2 regions of the Agrobacterium vacciniicorymbosi genome follow, and region 2 is predicted to be linked to the other one. Evidence: predicted binding sites of a transcription regulator. Region 2 holds the regulator's gene; the other holds the start of a gene.
What was found. Region 2 encodes PhoB, which activates phosphate uptake and scavenging genes when phosphate is short. Its sites were predicted from a motif close to TGTCATNNANCTGTCAT; they were not measured.
Positions count from the first base shown of each region.

Region 1 (8,604 bases), on a different contig from region 2:
AAACCGCCTTGGCTCAGGCCGGGCGGAAGCGGTTGGCGGCCTCGATAGCCTTTTTCTGCTGTTCCTCTTCGATGCCGAGATAGAAATCTTCAAGACCCGGATCTTTGAGGCCCGCGCGGCGTGACAGCACATACCACTTGGCCGCTTCGACAGGGTCTGGCTTGGTGCCGAGCGCCTGAATGTAGAGATGCGCAACCTTGTTCTGGGCAACCACATTGCCGCGCTGGGCGGCACCGTAAAGCCAGCGGAAACCCTCTTCCAGGTTGCGCTCGCCACCAACACCATTGACCAGCCAGATGCCGAGATCGACCTGCGCCGTATCGAAACCGGCCTTTGCCGCACGGGTCAGCCAATCGCGGGCTTTCGCCTTTTTATCGGCCGGAATGTCCTTGAGGTTCCAGTAGATTTGCGACACGGCATATTGCGCGTCGGCAATGCCCTTTTCGGCGGATTTTTCATAAAACGGTAGGGCGGCATGCAGTCCGGCAGGTCCGGGGGTCTGCGAGACGAGGATTTGCGCCCAGTTGAACTCCGCCTCGCCATTGCCCGCTTCCGCTGCGCGGCGCATGTAATCGTCTGCCAGCGTCTTGTCGTGCTTGACGACTTTGCCTTCCATCAAGAGCAATGCATATTTGAACATGGCAACGGCATCGCCGCCCTTTGCCCCCTGCTCGTACCAGAAAGCTGCGGTTTTATCGTCCCGGGCAATGCCGAAGCCGCGCGACATCATTTCGGCGACAAGTGTCTGAGCGACGGCGTCACCGTTCTGGGCGCGGGCCAGCGCCTTGTCCAGCGCCTGCACATATTCGCCGCGCTGGTAGTGTCCGTAAGCCTCATCGACCTTGCCGGTAAATTTCTTCTCAGGCGGCAGAGCGGGAAGATCGGCACCCATGCGCTGGTAGACATTGACGCCTCCAGATGGCTGCAAATCCTTCTGCTCTTCGGAAATGACACGCCCCTTGCGGATTGGTTCGGCATTCTCATCCGAAGGGCGCGACAGCACCTCCGGGCCAGCCGGAGCCGCGGGGCCGAAATCCGTATCGTCTTCCGTCGGTGTCACATCGCCTGCCGGGGCCTGATTCTCAAGGCCCGGCAAAAGGGCCGGCTGTTGCGGCTGCGGGTTTTGCGCCAACGCCACATGCGGCATCGCTGCCCAGACGATGGCAAGGGCAGAGACGGACAAACGAAAAGACAAAGAGCGAGCGATCATCGCCTGTATCAACCGCCAAACCGTGGCGCTTTTTCGTCAAGCAGCGCATTCGCTTCTGCAACCGCTTGGGCCGCCCCACCGGCATGGCTGAACACGGCCAGACGAAGCGCCACAAATTCCACGCCGGTTTCGGCAACGGGAACAACAGAAGCGACATCAGAACCGCCCATGACGATGGCCGGAATCTCGATCATCGAGGCCCACCATTCGCCAAGCGCGAGGTTCTTGGGGTGCGCTTCCGGCTTGATATCGCCTTCCAGCTTGCCGAAGAACATGTAATCGGGCGTACACTCGCCCTGCTCCAGCGCCTTGTGGCGATCATCCGCATTGCCGCCACCAACGATCAGCTTGGGTGAAAAATTCTCCACGGCTTCAGAAAGCGCCTCGGCATTGCCGACGACGTGCAGACCATCTGCCTTGGAACGGCTTGCGGCACGGCTGTCGCCTGCCACCAGCGCCGCCGCACCGGCTTCCTGAACGATCGGCACCAGTGTCTCGGCCAGTTTCTGGAAAGCGCCATCATCCAGCCCGTATTGCGGAATGATAACGGAAGCAACGTCACCGCCGCGCAGCGCATCTTCCAGGGTCTTGGCCTGATTTGCAGCATCGTCGTTTGCTGGAACGATCAGAACGAGGCGGCAGCGATCTTCAGGTGCACTCATCGAATTATCCATTTTCCGCAGAGAGGACGCTTCGCGCGCAATCTGCACTCGTTTTCATGTTCTAATTCCGATAGACCGGACAGGCGAAAGGATCAACTGTCCATCCATGCTGACTGATTTCCATTTCTTTGTCGTCGCCATTCCCGCAGTCATCCTCGTCGGCCTTTCCAAGGGCGGGCTGGGCGGCGCTTTGGCACTGATGGGTGTACCTTTGATGGCGCTGGCCGTGCCCCCGGTGCAGGCCGCCGCAATCTTTCTGCCCATTCTGGTGGTCATGGATATTGTGGCGCTGATTGCCTGGCGCAAATATAACCACCGCCAGACCCTGCTGATCATGCTTCCCGGCGCCATTGCCGGAATAACGCTGGGCTGGGCGATGTCGAGCATGATTTCGCCGGATGCGATGCGTCTCGTGGTGGCAAGCGTGACGATCATTTTCGTCCTGCGCTATTTCTACGACGCCTTCAAAACCGCACGCGGCGCACATGAAACACCCGCGAAGGGACAACGCCCGGTCCTGGCCACCATCTGGTCCAGTCTCTCGGGTTATGCCAGCTTCGTGGCCCATGCGGGTGGCCCGCCCTTCCAGATTTACGTGCTGCCGCTGAAACTGGACCCGAAGGTCTATACCGGCATGAGCGTTCGCTTTTTCGCGATCATGAACGCCATCAAACTCATACCCTATTTCGCCCTTGGCGCGCTGGATGCGACCAATCTAACGACATCCGCCATGCTGTTGCCGGTGGCCATGATTGCGACCTTTGCCGGGGCAAAAGTCGTGAAATACATGAAACCAGCCGTGTTCTACCCACTGATGTACGCCATGGCCTTCATGGCGGCGCTGAAACTCCTATGGGACGGACTGCCGATCTAAGTACGGCAATCCCTACACATCAAAAGGCCCTGATCGCGAGAGCAACCAGGGCCGAATTTTCAAGCCGCTTCAATCATGAAGCTGGCAGACATTTTGTCAATTAATGCCTTGTCGAGGCCTGTAGCCTCTGCATCTCATCCTTCAGGCGCAGTTTTTTGCGTTTCAAGTCCACAATCTGCTGATCATCTGAGGAGGGGGAAGCAAGAATACTTTCGAGCTCCTCCTCAAGAGCACCGTGTTTCTTTTCGAGCGATGCAATATGAGCCTGAATGGTCATGCGGCACGTCCTTCCTTGTTGAACCTACCTCCAGCGCTCCATCGCTGGAGTTTCAGGTTTACGACGGCAATGTGACATGGAATGCCGCGATTGTCGAAGGAGGAATCAAGGCAATAGTTGGGCAAAATGGTCGCAAGGGAAACTTCCCGTTACCGTGATTTGGTGGTACAGGCACGAAGACCGACAACAAAATGGCCGGATGGCGGTCCGGTTGTATCATATGGGGATAAAGACATGCCCGATCAGGACCATGCTGATGTTCGGCTTGCGCTGGCAAGACTGCGGCAAGAGCACGAAGACTACGATGCGGCAATCAACGCGATGATCCAGACCAACTGCGAAGCATTGCGCATTCAACGCATGAAAAAGAAAAAGCTGGTCATCAAGGACAAGATGACCCAGATCGAAGACCAGATCATCCCCGATATCATTGCCTGAGACGGAGAGACCGTTGAGCACAGAGACACCGCCCGTCGCCATCATCATGGGAAGCCAGTCCGACTGGGAGACCATGAAAAACGCCGCCGATACGCTGGACGCGCTTGATGTGGAATATGAAGCGCGCATCATTTCCGCCCACCGCACACCAGAGCGGATGTTCAGCTTTGCCAGCGGTGCACGCGACGAAGGCTTCAAGGTCATCATCGCCGGTGCCGGTGGTGCGGCCCACCTTCCGGGCATGACGGCGGCATTGACGCCACTGCCGGTTTTCGGCGTTCCCGTGCAGTCCAAAACCATGTCCGGGCAGGACAGTCTCTATTCCATCGTGCAGATGCCCGCTGGCATTCCTGTCGGCACGCTTGCCATCGGCAGAGCCGGTGCGATCAACGCAGCCCTTCTGGCTGCTGCGGTTCTGGCCCTGTCTGACGAAGATCTGGCCGACCGGCTGTACGAATATCGCGCCCGCCAGACGGCGGCCATTGCCGAATACCCAATGGACACCCCGCAATGAAATCTGGAACCATCGGCATTATCGGTGGCGGCCAGCTTGGCCGCATGCTGGCCATGGCGGCTGCCCGCCTCAACTTCCGCACCATCGTTCTGGAGCCGCAGGCCGACTGTCCGGCAGCGCAGGTCTGCAACCGCCAGATCGTTGCTGCCTATGACGACGAAAAGGCGCTGGCGGAACTCGCAAGCGTCTGCGATGTCGTGACCTATGAATTCGAGAACGTCCCGGTCGTCGCTGCACAGACGCTGGCGGCTTCCGTTCCCGTCTATCCACCGGCACAGGCCTTGAATGCCTCTCAGGACCGGTTGACGGAAAAGCGGTTCCTCAATGATTGCGGCATTCCCACCGCCGATTTCCGGCAGGTAGATGATCAGGCCGGGCTGGAAGCTGCGCTTTCCGATTTCGGCGGCAAGGGCGTGCTGAAGACCCGCCGCATGGGCTATGATGGCAAGGGCCAGCGCGTGTTTAAGGGCGGCGAAGACCTGACCGGCGCCTTCGACGCGCTGGGCGGCGTACCGCTCATTCTCGAAAGTTTCGTGGCCTTCGAGCGCGAAGTCTCCATCATTGCCGCGCGCTTTCAGGACGGCACTGTCACTTGCTACGACCCGGCGGAAAACGTGCATCTGGGCGGTATTCTGCACACGTCCACCGTTCCGGCACAGCTGTCCGAGCAGGCAACGTCGGTGGCCACGGAATCAGCTGAAAAGCTGTTGGCCGCGCTGGATTATGTCGGCGTCGTCGGCATCGAGTTCTTCGTCCTGCAGGATGGATCGCTGGTGGCCAATGAGATGGCACCGCGCGTCCACAATACCGGGCACTGGACGGAAGCGGCCTGTGTGATTTCTCAGTTCGAGCAGCATATTCGCGCCGTGGCCGGGCTTGCACCGGGCGCAACCCATCGTCATTCCGACTGCGTGATGACCAATCTGATCGGTGACGACATGAACGACGTGCCGCAATGGCTTTCGAAAAACGATTGCCTCGTGCATCTCTATGGCAAGACGGAAGCGCGTGCGGGCCGCAAGATGGGCCATGTCACACAGCTGACGAACCCCGGAAAACCAAGTCTTTCCCGGCAAAAGACTCCTTGACGTGTTGACAGGCAAAGACTGACGAGGTATTTGCCTGCCAACCGAAAAAGGCGCGCCCTCGTAGCGCGCTTTTGATTGTTTAGCTACGCGTGGCAAAAGACGTCGCGCCAAACTGCGGACCAGAAAAATGAAGATCAAGAACTCGCTCAAAGCGCTTAAGGCCCGTCACCGCGATAACCGTCTGGTTCGCCGCAAGGGCCGCGTCTACATCATCAACAAGCTGAACCCACGCTTCAAGGCTCGTCAGGGCTGATCGTGGATCGCAAGGCGTTCCGTCTGCTAAAGACGGATCACATTGTTGATAGCATACAGAATTTGATTCCATAATTGGCGCAGGCGGATTACTCTATTCGCATGCGCCAATTTCGTTTCCACGCCCTTTTCGCTGCCGTGCTTGGCTTGACTGCCCTGCCCTCCGCCGGTTTTTCTCCGCTTCACGCCGCAGAGCCCGTGACGGAAACCAAGCCGGGAAACAGTGCAGAACAGCCGCAAGCGATCCCCGGTGATTCTGTCGGCAACCTGTTTACCAACCTGAAGAAAGAGCGTGACGCCCAAAAAGCGCGCGTGATCGCCAATGAAATCGTTGGCGAATGGAATGATTCCGGCAGTGCCACAATCAATCTTTTGATGAAGTGGTCCGAAGAGGCCGCCGACGAGAAACGTAAGGCCGCAGCTTACGATTTTCTCGATCAGGCGATTCTGCTCGATCCGGACTACGCACAGGCCTGGTACCGTCGCGCGCTCGTCCATTTTGCCGATGGCGACACCCGCAAGGCCATGTCGGACCTCAACCAGACACTGGAAAAAGAGCCGCGCTATTTCCCGGCGCTGGCAAGCCTTGCCAATATTCTCGAAAGCACGGAGCGCAATGAACTGGCGCTGAAAGTCTGGGAACAGTATCTGGCGCTCTACCCGGCAGATAAGGAAGCGCAGAAGGAAGCCAGCGACCTTTCAGAAAAGCTCGCCGGGACACGCAGCTAACCTGTAGTGAGTGGCGGTTACGCCACGCCGATGCGCAACAGATCGTGGAAATGCACGAGGCCGATAGGGCGGTTGTCTTCATCCACCACGATCAGTGCACCGATGTGGTGTTTTTCCAGCGTCGCCAGGGCCGCCGTTGCCAGCACGCTTTTCGCCACCGTCTTCGGCTTCGTGGTCATGATGTCATCGACAACCAGTTCAGAGAGATTGCGCGTCAGATTACGCGCCATATCGCCCTCGGTGACGATGCCACAGAGACGACCGTCATCATCCAGTACCGCAACGCAGCCGAAATGTTTGCGCGCCAGAACGCCGATGGCTTCCTGCATGGAGGTGCGCTTCGGCACCAGCGGCAGACGCTCGCCCGTGTGCATGATATCGCCAACCAGCGCAAGGCTCGCACCCAGCTTGCCGCCGGGATGGAACACACGGAAATCCCCGGCGGTGAAACTGCGTGCTTCCAGAAGCGCAATGGCCAGCGCATCGCCAAGAGCCAGCTGCATCATGGTCGACGTCGTTGGGGCCAGACCATGCGGGCAGGCTTCCTGCTCATCCGGCACCAGCAGAACGATATCCGATGACTTGGCAAGCGAACCCTGCTCAGCGCAGGTCAGCGCAATCAGCGGAATGGAAAAACGGCGGGTGTAATTGATGATGCTGCGAAGCTCGGCACTTTCGCCACCCTTGGAGATGGCCAACACCACATCATTGCCGCCGATCATGCCCAGATCACCGTGATTGGCTTCCGCCGCATGCACAAAAAAGGCAGGCGTTCCTGTCGATGCAAAGGTGGCGGCAAGCTTGGAGCCAATATGCCCGCTTTTGCCCACACCGGTAATGATCAGCCGACCATCGGACTTGCCGATGACATCAATTGCCTTGCAAAAACCATCGCCCAGCGTGCCCATCAGCGCTTTTTCCAGCGCGATCAGACCGTTTTTCTCGATGGAGACGGTCCGCAAAGCGGATTCAATGGCGTGGTTTTCAACCAGTGTGACAGCTCTCGTAATCATGCCCGGACAGATACTCTTTTCGGCAAAATATGTCTATCCGGCAAAACTGCCAGCAAGGCCTATAAATACATCCGGGCTTTGCAGGCGCGGTCAACAAGTTATTAACCCTATGCTTTTACTTTCGGGTAACGATTTGAACAGACCCAGGTAATAGCAAGCATGGTTCATCAGAGCACCGCAAGACGTCTAATGACGTGGCGGAAAGCAGCCACTCTGCTGCTGGCCTGTACCATGCTGTGCCCGGCGGCATTGAGTTTCGCGCAATCCACCACCCCGACAGCGGCCACGAGTGCGCCCCGAACGCTGACCAGCGCCGACCCCTATCTCGGCCAGAACGATCTTTCCGTCATCGATCCCGATAGCGTCAGCCGCCAGCCGGTTACGCCTACTCAGCCAACTGCTGCGGACGCCGTCACCACGGGCAGTCTTCGCACCACATCCAATCTGAGCGAAGACATTTCGCAGCCGAGTGATGAGGCAACGGTCAATTACGAAGACCCGCAAAACCCCTATGAGCCGACCGTCGATGGTGGCGAGAACGTCACGGTCAATGACCCGACACAGACGCCGGGCATTCGCATCGGCACGCTGACGCTGCGCCCCTCCATCAGCCAGACTGTGAATCACGAAAGCAAGTCGTTCCCCGGCGGATCGACCAGCCGCAATTATCTGACCACGGGCATTCGTGGCACGCTGACCAGCGATTGGGCCCGCCACGCTTTGACCATTACCGGGGACGGTGCCTACCAGCGCAATCTGGGTGGCAGCAGTGCTGGCGAAGAGCCGACCGCCAATATCGCCGCTAATCTTCGTCTCGACCTCGGCGATGGCACGCAGGCCAATCTGACGGCGGGCTATGCGTTCAGCCGTGAAGATACCAATGATCCCAACGCCGTCTCCGGCGCGTCCGTGCAGGGCGGCGAACATATTTTTACCGGCGGCGCGTCCGTCGAGCGCAATGTCGGCATCCTCAAGGCTCTCGCCGCGCTCGACCTGTCGCGCACCGTCTATACGGATGCCAAGGGTATCAACGGCCAGTCGATCAGCCTCAGCGACCGCGACCGTTACGGCGCTGGCCTGCGTGGACGTCTGGGCTATGAGCTTTCCCCTGCCCTCATACCGTTTCTGGAAGCGACGGCGTCGCTCACCAATTACGATCAGACACGGGACAATACCGGCTATGAGCGTTCGTCCCAGACCTATGGCGCAAAGGTCGGCGCACAGATCGATCTCGGCGAAAAGCTGAAAGGCGAAGCCGCCGTCGGTTATCTACGCAAGGAATATGACGACAACCGCCTGTCGGCCATCAATGCTCTGTCGCTGGACAGCACGCTCGTCTGGTCACCGCAACGCGGCACCGATGTCAGCCTTGGCCTGCGCACCACAATCGAAGATTTCGCGGGCGGCCCTATCGGCGGCTGGATTTCGCGTGAGCTGATCGTCGGCCTGACCCAGCAATTGCGTAGCGATCTGGTGGCCAAACTAACCGCCGGTCTTGAGCGCCGCTCCTATCTCACCTCCTCTATCGAGGACCAGACGGAATATGC
Region 1 is NZ_JBETMF010000018.1:285-8,888, reverse strand. It holds gene ABUK73_RS21895 (tetratricopeptide repeat protein) at 14-1,210, opposite strand; gene ABUK73_RS21890 (thiamine phosphate synthase) at 1,219-1,872, opposite strand; gene ABUK73_RS21885 (sulfite exporter TauE/SafE family protein) at 1,979-2,746, shown strand; gene ABUK73_RS21880 (YdcH family protein) at 2,847-3,023, opposite strand; gene ABUK73_RS21875 (YdcH family protein) at 3,258-3,461, shown strand; gene purE (5-(carboxyamino)imidazole ribonucleotide mutase) at 3,508-3,975, shown strand; gene ABUK73_RS21865 (5-(carboxyamino)imidazole ribonucleotide synthase) at 3,972-5,063, shown strand; gene ykgO (type B 50S ribosomal protein L36) at 5,191-5,316, shown strand; gene ABUK73_RS21855 (tetratricopeptide repeat protein) at 5,418-6,044, shown strand; gene ABUK73_RS21850 (KpsF/GutQ family sugar-phosphate isomerase) at 6,062-7,057, opposite strand; gene ABUK73_RS21845 (surface lipoprotein assembly modifier) at 7,217-8,604, shown strand, end outside.
Region 1: the regulator PhoB is predicted to act here: its motif matches at 3,084-3,100, upstream of ABUK73_RS21880 (YdcH family protein).

Region 2 (8,604 bases):
GGTTTTCCGCTTCATCGAAGACGACCGACTGTGGCCCATCGATGACCTCATCCGTGACCTCTTCACCGCGGTGGGCGGGCAGGCAATGCATGAAGAGCGCATCCTTGTTGGCCTTGCCCATCAAGGCCGCATTGACCTGATAGGGCTGGAAAATGTTGTGGCCGCGTGCCTTGTGTTCCTGGTTCATGGAGACCCAGGTATCGGTCACAACGCAATCGGCGCCATCGACCGCGCGTTCCGCATCATGGCACAGCATGATCTCGCCGCCATTGTTGCGCGCCCAGTTGAGGAAGCGGTCATGCGGTTCCGAGCCCATGGGCACTGCCATGTTCATCTTGTAACCGAAGCGGGCGGACCCTTCGACCAGCGAATGCAGCACGTTGTTGCCATCACCCGTCCAGGCAATCGTCTTGCCCTCGACCGGGCCGCGATGCTCTTCGAAGGTCAGGATATCGGCCATGATCTGGCAGGGGTGCGTGTCATCCGTCAGGCCATTAATAACCGGGACAGTTGCGTGTTCGGCAAGTTCCAGCAGGCGGGAATGGTCCGTCGTGCGGATCATAATCGCATCCACGTAACGCGACAGAACCTTGGCCGTATCACCAATGGTTTCGGCACGGCCCAGCTGCATTTCCGTGCCGGACAGGAACAGCGTTTCGCCGCCGAGCTGGCGCATGCCGACATCGAAGGAAACGCGGGTACGGGTGGAGGGCTTTTCGAAGATCATTGCCAGCATCTTGCCGGCCAGCGGCTTTTCCGCCGTGCCGTTCTTGGTGGCGATCTTGCGGGCGCGTGCGTCGTCCATGATGACCCGTAGGTCTTCCGAACCGACGGCCGAAAGGTCTAGAAAATGTTTTGCTGATGCCATTTTATGCTGTCCCATCGATGCAGGCCGCGTCGTTATCGACGCTGGCCTGAACATGCGCCCCTCAGGCGCTCTTCGCCAATTTCGTGGTGAGTGCTTCCGCAGCCTTTTCCAGACGTGCCAGGCCTTCGCGTGCTTCCTCTGCCGTAACCACCAATGGCGGCAACAGACGAATGACGTTATCGCCAGCCGGAACGCCCAGCAGATGCTCGGCGCGAATGGCATGCAGCAGGTCGGCAGACGGCACCTTGGCCTTGACGCCCAGCAACAGGCCCTCTCCACGAATTTCCTCGATCACGTCGGGGAAGCGATCCTTCAGCGAGGCCAGCCCCTGACGGAACACCAGCGCGACATCACGCACATGCTGCAAAAAGCCGTCGGCCAGAACGATGTCCAGCACCGCATTGCCGCAAGCCATGGCCAACGGGTTTCCGCCATAGGTCGTGCCATGAACGCCAGCCGTCATGCCGGATGCAGCTTCCGCCGTTGCAAGGCATGCGCCGAACGGGAAACCGCCACCTATACCCTTGGCCACGGCCATGATATCCGGCGCAACGCCCGACCATTCATAGGCGAAGAACTTGCCGGTACGGCCAACGCCAGTCTGAACCTCATCGAAAATCAGCAGCAAGCCATGCTCTTCGCACAGCGCGCGCAGCGTGCGCAGGAAATCCGGATCGACAACGCGAATACCGCCCTCGCCCTGAATGGGTTCGATCAGCAGCGCTGCGGTTTCCGGCACAATGGCCGCCTTCAGCGCTTCAAGATCGCCGAACGGCACCTGATCGAAACCTTCGACCTTGGGGCCAAAGCCTTCAATATATTTCGGCTGGCCGCCCGCGGCGATGGTTGCCAGGGTACGACCGTGGAACGCACCTTCAAAGGTGATGATGCGGAATTTTTCCGGATTGCCATGCGTATAATGGTACCGGCGCGCGGTCTTGATAGCACATTCCAGCGCTTCCGCACCCGAATTGGTGAAGAAGACCTTATCCGCAAAAGTTGCATCCGTCAGACGTTTGGCCAGCGTTTCCTGTCCCGGAACCTCATAGAGGTTGGAGAGGTGCCAGACCTTTTCCGCCTGCGACTTGAGAGCATCCACCATGTGCGGATGGCTGTGGCCGACCGAGGTGACCGCCACGCCCGCACCGAAATCCAGATATCGCTCGCCGCTCTCGGTGACGAGCCAAACGCCCTCTCCTCGCTCGAAGCGCAACGGGGCTCTGGAAAACGTATCGAACAATGATCCGCTTTGGGGCGCGGCGTCGGCCATGGCTGCATCACTCCCTGCGCAAAGGCGCTGTCAATAGGGCTTACCGGTTGTTCCGTGCCTGAAAATCAAAAATGCCGCCTCGCGGCGGCTTCGGGTATTTCCTGTCGTGCGAGCGCACTATTGTCACTTCATTCTGGGATGTCAACAAATGTCCGCATTGTCAGGCATTCTCAAGCCTTGGTAGAGCGATTTTTGCGACCTACAAAGTGTTGCTTTTCTGACTCACGAACGCAGCAAGTTGGGGAAAACCGGAAAATCGATTCCAGATGATTCTCCCGACTCTTGTCACGGAGTCGGCCTACGATTAGGTTAACTCTCAATTACTAGACTGCAAGCGGCGGACCTAGTCACCTACAATCTGGCGGATATTCTGCGCGTGGTTCGCTCCACGGCATCGTAGAAGGATTCTGCCTGCGCGACCAGCGGAGAAGCAGTATGAACTGGACGGATGAACGAGTCGAGAAACTCAAAAGACTGTGGTCCGAAGGGCTGAGCGCCAGCCAGATCGCAGCCCAGCTCGGCGGCGTCAGCCGTAACGCCGTCATCGGCAAGGTCCACCGTTTGAACCTGCCAGGCCGTGCAAAGGCCGGTGGCACGGTTGCAACCTCACGCCCTGCCGCCAAGCGCCCTGCAGCCCCTACGGCACCCCGCGCAACCAACTTTCCAGCCCGCCCGGCAACGGCACGCCCGGCGCCCCGCACTGTTGGCGCCACCGCGCTGAAGGACGATCTGGACATCGATACGGCACAGGTTCTGGAATATGTTCCCGTCAACAATGCCTCGCTACCAACATCGCTGCGCCTGACGCTGACGGAACTGACCGAGCGCACTTGCAAGTGGCCAGTCGGCGACCCGCTGAAGGACGACTTCCATTTCTGCGGCTGCGAAGCTTCCGAGTCCTCGCCTTACTGCAAGTTCCACGCGAAGATGGCTTACCAGCCAGTAAGCGAACGCCGCCGCGCTTAAGGGCGGCAGACATATTGCGAGACATAAGAAAGCGGGTCGACTGGCCCGCTTTTTTCATGCCTGCGATCAAAAGAAGAAGTCAGAGACAACGATCGATGGGATCGACAAACGTCGATTCAGGCGCCGACACCTGCCCATCGCTTTGATAGGTCGAAATTTAACGCCAGTTGCGCGCGCGGCCAAAAGCGATGAAGCTTGCTCTATCTTTCTTGGGATATTGGGCGCGGCTTTTATAGCCTTATGGCGCCATCTGCTCTTACAAACTGCTGAGCTATGCCTGCTTGCAATGAAGCAAGCCCTCCATGGAACGGAAGTTTTGTGACCGGATTTCACGTATGTAGGAAGAGCAATTTTGCAGAACGTTCAGAACGGTTCTGCGAGGCGCAATAGCTGCGCGGAGATGCACTGGCACCTTTGATTGGCGGCTTAACCGCCAATGTTCCCGCAAGCACGAATGACCACAGGTCCATCCTGCCAGATCGCAGCCCTTCATTCGAATGGCTGCTGGATCATGGCAGATAGCTTTAACCCTGGCGGGCCTTGCGGTTGGCATAGCGACGATCGCGCTCGGCCTTGCGGGCGGCTTCATCTTCGATGACGCGGGCGACGCGGTTTTTATCGGCCAGCTTGCGGGCGTCTTCTTCGGCAGTCGCAGCGGCTTCAAGCTCGGCTTCATGCGCCAGCCGTTCCGCTTCGAGGCGGCTCTGCTCTTCGCGCTTCTGCTGCTCGCGCTCGGCACGACGCGCTTCGCGGGCTTCCGCCACGGCGATGCGTTCTGCCTGCTTGGCTTCCCGGTTGGGTTCGGCAGCTTCCTTGGCGGCCTTATAGGCCTGAAGAAGAGCAGCCTTGGCCTCGGCAGCAGCGCTGCGGCGGTCGGTCAGTTCACTGTTTTTAACGTTTTTGTTGTTTCTCAAGTCTCTATTCCAGTTGAGGTGCCGCACCCATCAGGGTCAGGATTTCTTGGTACGCTTTGCGGGTGTCTTGGCAGGTGCCAGGCTGTCTTGCAGTTCCTTGGCAAGGCGCGCTTCACGCAGGCGCTGCGTCTTTTCATCACGCGCCTGGGCAATCGAATTGAGTTCATCAACAGCGTGGCCGCGTGCAAAGAACTGCGACTGCGTTTCACCGAATGCGATTTCCGCCTGCTGGCGAGATTTGCTGTGTGTTTCAGACATGGAATTTCCTTCCTGTCGCATCAGCCGAAATCGGGATCGATTTCCAAAAACGCCGCTGCGGGGTGGATCGAGTGGCCCGGAGCGTTTGCGCCCATGGGCGCGGTGTCCGAAGCCTGTACCGCCGGGCGGCACAAAAAAAGGCCAGGCAACGTGCCTGACCTCGCTTGGTCTCATGCTTTCGACAGTGCCAGTACATCCGTGGTCAAAGGAAAGCGGAGTCCGTATTAAGCAGCCTGGAGATTGCAGGCCGACATTTTGCCCGACTTGTTGTCGCGCTCAAGGTCGTAGCTCAGCTTCTGGCCTTCAACGATTTCGCGCATACCTGCACGCTCTACAGCGGAGATGTGTACGAATGCGTCTGTGCCGCCGTTGTCTGGCTGAATGAAGCCGAAGCCCTTGGTGGAGTTAAACCATTTTACTGTGCCTGTGGTCATAATGAACCCTTTCAAAGCATAAGTTATAGATCACAGAACTGACGCCCTGTGTGCGAGTATAGCGATTTTTTTGAAGGAAAGGGTTAGTTCAAAACGCGGTGCTAATCGCGCGGCAACCAAAGCTCAGCAAGCAAAATATCGATAAACCAGTGATAGAGGGTTATGGCCGGATAGTCAAACTTTAAATTTCAGATCATTGAAATGAGCGTTTATCTTGCAACGCAGCAGCCTCTTCAGAAATATAATAATCCGTGCTGGATTTTCAATTTTGAAAATGTACCTGCCCTTTGTTTTTACTCAGGAAAACTGCGCGGCAAGCGGATATCCCCGCTTCCCCTTTCCATCCGCAACTTCTGGCGCAAACCAGTTCAAAGGAGTCAAAAATATATCTTCGTTACCGGCTGGAGATGGCTCCCCTTCTCGTACCTATTCCTGCCTAAGCTGCGCAAAAATACAAAACGCGCGCTGTTGACCCGGTGAGGCAATAGCGCGCGTTGTGCGAAATATCAGTGGTGGAGCGCCTGTCAGGCTTCCATGGAATAACCCGCGCCGCGAACGGTGCGGATTACATCCTGCATGTTGGAGAAGTTGAGCGCCTTGCGCAGGCGGCCGACATGGACGTCTACGGTGCGTTCGTCCACATAGATATCGTGACCCCAGACGCCGTCGAGAAGTTGCGAGCGGGAGAAGACGCGGCCCGGCGAGACCATCAGGAACTCCAGAAGGCGGAATTCGGTTGGCCCGAGGCGCACTTCGCGGGTCTTGCGGTGGACGCGGTGCGTTTCGCGATCCAGCTCGATATCACCGCATTTCAGAACAGACGACAGAACCTCCGGGCGGGCGCGGCGCAGCATGGCTTTGACGCGCGCCATCAGTTCCGGGGTGGAGAATGGCTTGACCACATAGTCGTCAGCACCCGTGGCCAGTCCGCGCACCCGCTCGCTTTCCTCACCGCGTGCCGTCAACATGATGATTGGCAGACGCTCGGTCTCGGGGCGCATTCTCAGGCGACGGCACAGTTCGATGCCGGAAACGCCCGGCAGCATCCAGTCCAGGATCAGCAGATCCGGCGTGCGCTCCTGCAGGCGGATTTCCGCCTCGTCGCCACGGGGAATGGTGTCGACATCGTAACCTTCGGATTCCAGATTGTAACGAAGAAGAACGCTCAAAGCCTCTTCATCTTCGACAACTGCGATTTTCGGCACCATAGGCTTGGGACTCCGCCAGTCTTACCAGAGCGCCATGCGTTCATTTGGACGCATCACGGACGCTCTGGCCTGTTGATCTACACACCGGCATTCCAAACATCGTTTCCGATCCAAGGGCGCCGATGCTGTAAAACTTACTCGGTTACTGCACCGAGCGTGTTGGAACTATCGTCCTTCGGACGCTCACCTTCCGGCTGGCTGCCGGTGGCCATGTAATAGATGGTTTCCGCGATGTTGGTCGCATGGTCGCCGACGCGCTCGATGTTCTTTGCGCAGAACAGCAGATGCGTGCAGGTCGTGATGTTGCGCGGATCTTCCATCATGTAGGTCAAAAGCTCGCGGAACAGCGAGGTATACATGGCGTCGATCTCTTCGTCGCGCTCGCGGATGGCCTGTGCCTTTTCTGCGGAGCGCGTGGAATAGACGTCCAGCACTTCCTTCAGCTGCACCAGCGCCAGTTCCGACAGGTGCTCCAGTCCACGGGCCAGCTTGCGCGGAACGCCAGTGCCGGCAACGGCGATGACGCGCTTGGCAGTATTTTTGCCAAGATCGCCGACGCGCTCCAGATCGGCAGCGATGCGCAGCGAACCGATGATTTCACGCAGGTCGGACGCCATGGGCTGACGCTTGGCGATGGTCACGATGGCCTTGTCGCCGATCTCGCGCTCGGCATGATCGAGGATCGTATCGTCAGAGATGACCTTCTGGGCCAGCGCTGCATCCGAGTTGACCAGAGCGCGCACCGCATCGGCGCACATCTGTTCAGCCAGACCACCCATTTCGGCGATGCGGCGGGTGAGGAACTTCAGTTCATCATCATAGGCGGACATAATATGGGAATGTGTCGGCATGTTCGAAGTCTCCAGTTTCGATGCACTGGCCCGCAAGCCCGACCGGGCTCAAGCGGTGCCATGCGAAGGGTTTGAACCAGCGTCAGATCAGCCGAAGCGACCCATGATGTAGTCCTGCGTGCGCTGGTCGTCCGGGTTGGTGAACATCTTGTCGGTGTCGTTTTCTTCCACCAGATGGCCCAGATGGAACATGGCGGTGCGCTGCGACACGCGGGCTGCCTGCTGCATGGAGTGGGTAACGATGACGATGGTGTAATTGGCGCGCAGTTCGTGGATCAGTTCCTCGACCTTGGCGGTTGCAATCGGGTCCAGTGCCGAGCAGGGCTCGTCCATCAGGATGACTTCAGGCGAAACCGCAATGGCGCGGGCGATGCACAGACGCTGCTGCTGACCGCCGGACAGGCCGGTGCCGGATTCGTGCAGACGATCCTTGGCTTCGTTCCACAGACCGGCCTTCTGAAGGCTCGACTCGACGATCTGATCCATGTCCGCCTTGTTGCGGGCCAAACCATGGATGCGCGGGCCGTAGGCGATGTTTTCGTAGATCGTCTTCGGGAAAGGGTTCGGCTTCTGGAACACCATGCCGACACGGGCGCGCAGTTCCACCACGTCGATGGTCTGATCGTAGATATCGTCTTCATCGAGCGTGATCTTGCCGGTGACGCGGCAGCTGTCGATGGTGTCGTTCATGCGGTTCAGCGTGCGCAGGAAGGTGGACTTGCCGCAGCCAGACGGGCCGATGAGCGCCGTCACGGTGTTTTCACGTACGTTGAGGTTCACATCGTAAAGGGCACGCTTCTCGCTGTAATAAACGGAAACGTCCTTGCCGATCATCTTGTATGTTACTTCATTCATTTTCTTGTCCAGCGCCTTTTCAACTGCTGCTTCCGACAACATATTCATAGCCTCAAGCTCCCGGTGTTTGTTACATCGCATGCTGGCTGGAAAACCGGTGACCCGATTTTCCCTGAGTCATGTTTACCAGCGACGCTCGAAGCGGCGACGCAACAGGATTGCTCCCACATTCATGACGATGAGGAACATAAGCAGGATGATGATAGCGCCTGATGTTCTCTCGACAAAGGCACGTTCTGCTTCGTTCGCCCACATGTAAATCTGCACCGGCAGGGCCGTGGACGGGTCCATCGGTGTTGTCGGATAATTCGCGACGAAGGCGACCATGCCGATAAGAAGCAGCGGTGCGGTTTCGCCAAGGGCATGTGCCAGGCCGATGATGGTACCCGTGAGAATTCCGGGCATGGCCAGCGGCAGCACATGGTGGAAGATGGTCTGCATTTTCGAAGCGCCAAGGCCAAGGGCAGCGGCGCGGATGGATGGCGGCACCGCCTTCAGCGCCGCACGGGTGGCGATGATGATGGTGGGCAATGTCATAAGCGTCAGGACGAAACCACCGACCAGCGAGGCCGAGCGCGGGAAGCCCATGAAGTTGATGAAGACCGACAGGCCGAGCAGACCGTAAACGATGGACGGAACGGCAGCGAGATTGTTGATATTGACCTCGATAAGATCCGTCAGGCGGTTCTTCGGTGCGAACTCTTCCAGATAGATGGAAGCGGCGACACCGATGGGCAGCGACAGAACCAGCACGATCAGCATCATGTAGAAGGAGCCGATCAGCGCCACGCCGACACCTGCGGCTTCCGGACGGCTGGATGCGCCGTTGAAGAAGATGCCGGTATTGAATTCCTTGGCCAGTTGGCCCGCTTCGGTCAGTTTCTTGACCCAGGCGAGTTGCTGGTCGGAGATGCGACGGTTCTGCTCATTGACGGAAACATCGACCTGACCCTTGACCACGCTATCGAGATCGCCTGAAG
Region 2 is NZ_JBETMF010000004.1:135,202-143,805, reverse strand. It holds gene argF (ornithine carbamoyltransferase) at 1-868, opposite strand, end outside; gene ABUK73_RS08340 (aspartate aminotransferase family protein) at 930-2,138, opposite strand; gene ABUK73_RS08335 (GcrA family cell cycle regulator) at 2,574-3,104, shown strand; gene ABUK73_RS08330 (DUF6481 family protein) at 3,629-4,018, opposite strand; gene ABUK73_RS08325 (hypothetical protein) at 4,055-4,276, opposite strand; gene ABUK73_RS08320 (cold-shock protein) at 4,501-4,710, opposite strand; gene ABUK73_RS08315 (hypothetical protein) at 4,912-5,190, shown strand; gene phoB (phosphate regulon transcriptional regulator PhoB) at 5,235-5,918, opposite strand; gene phoU (phosphate signaling complex protein PhoU) at 6,053-6,769, opposite strand; gene pstB (phosphate ABC transporter ATP-binding protein PstB) at 6,857-7,672, opposite strand; gene pstA (phosphate ABC transporter permease PstA) at 7,748-8,604, opposite strand, start outside.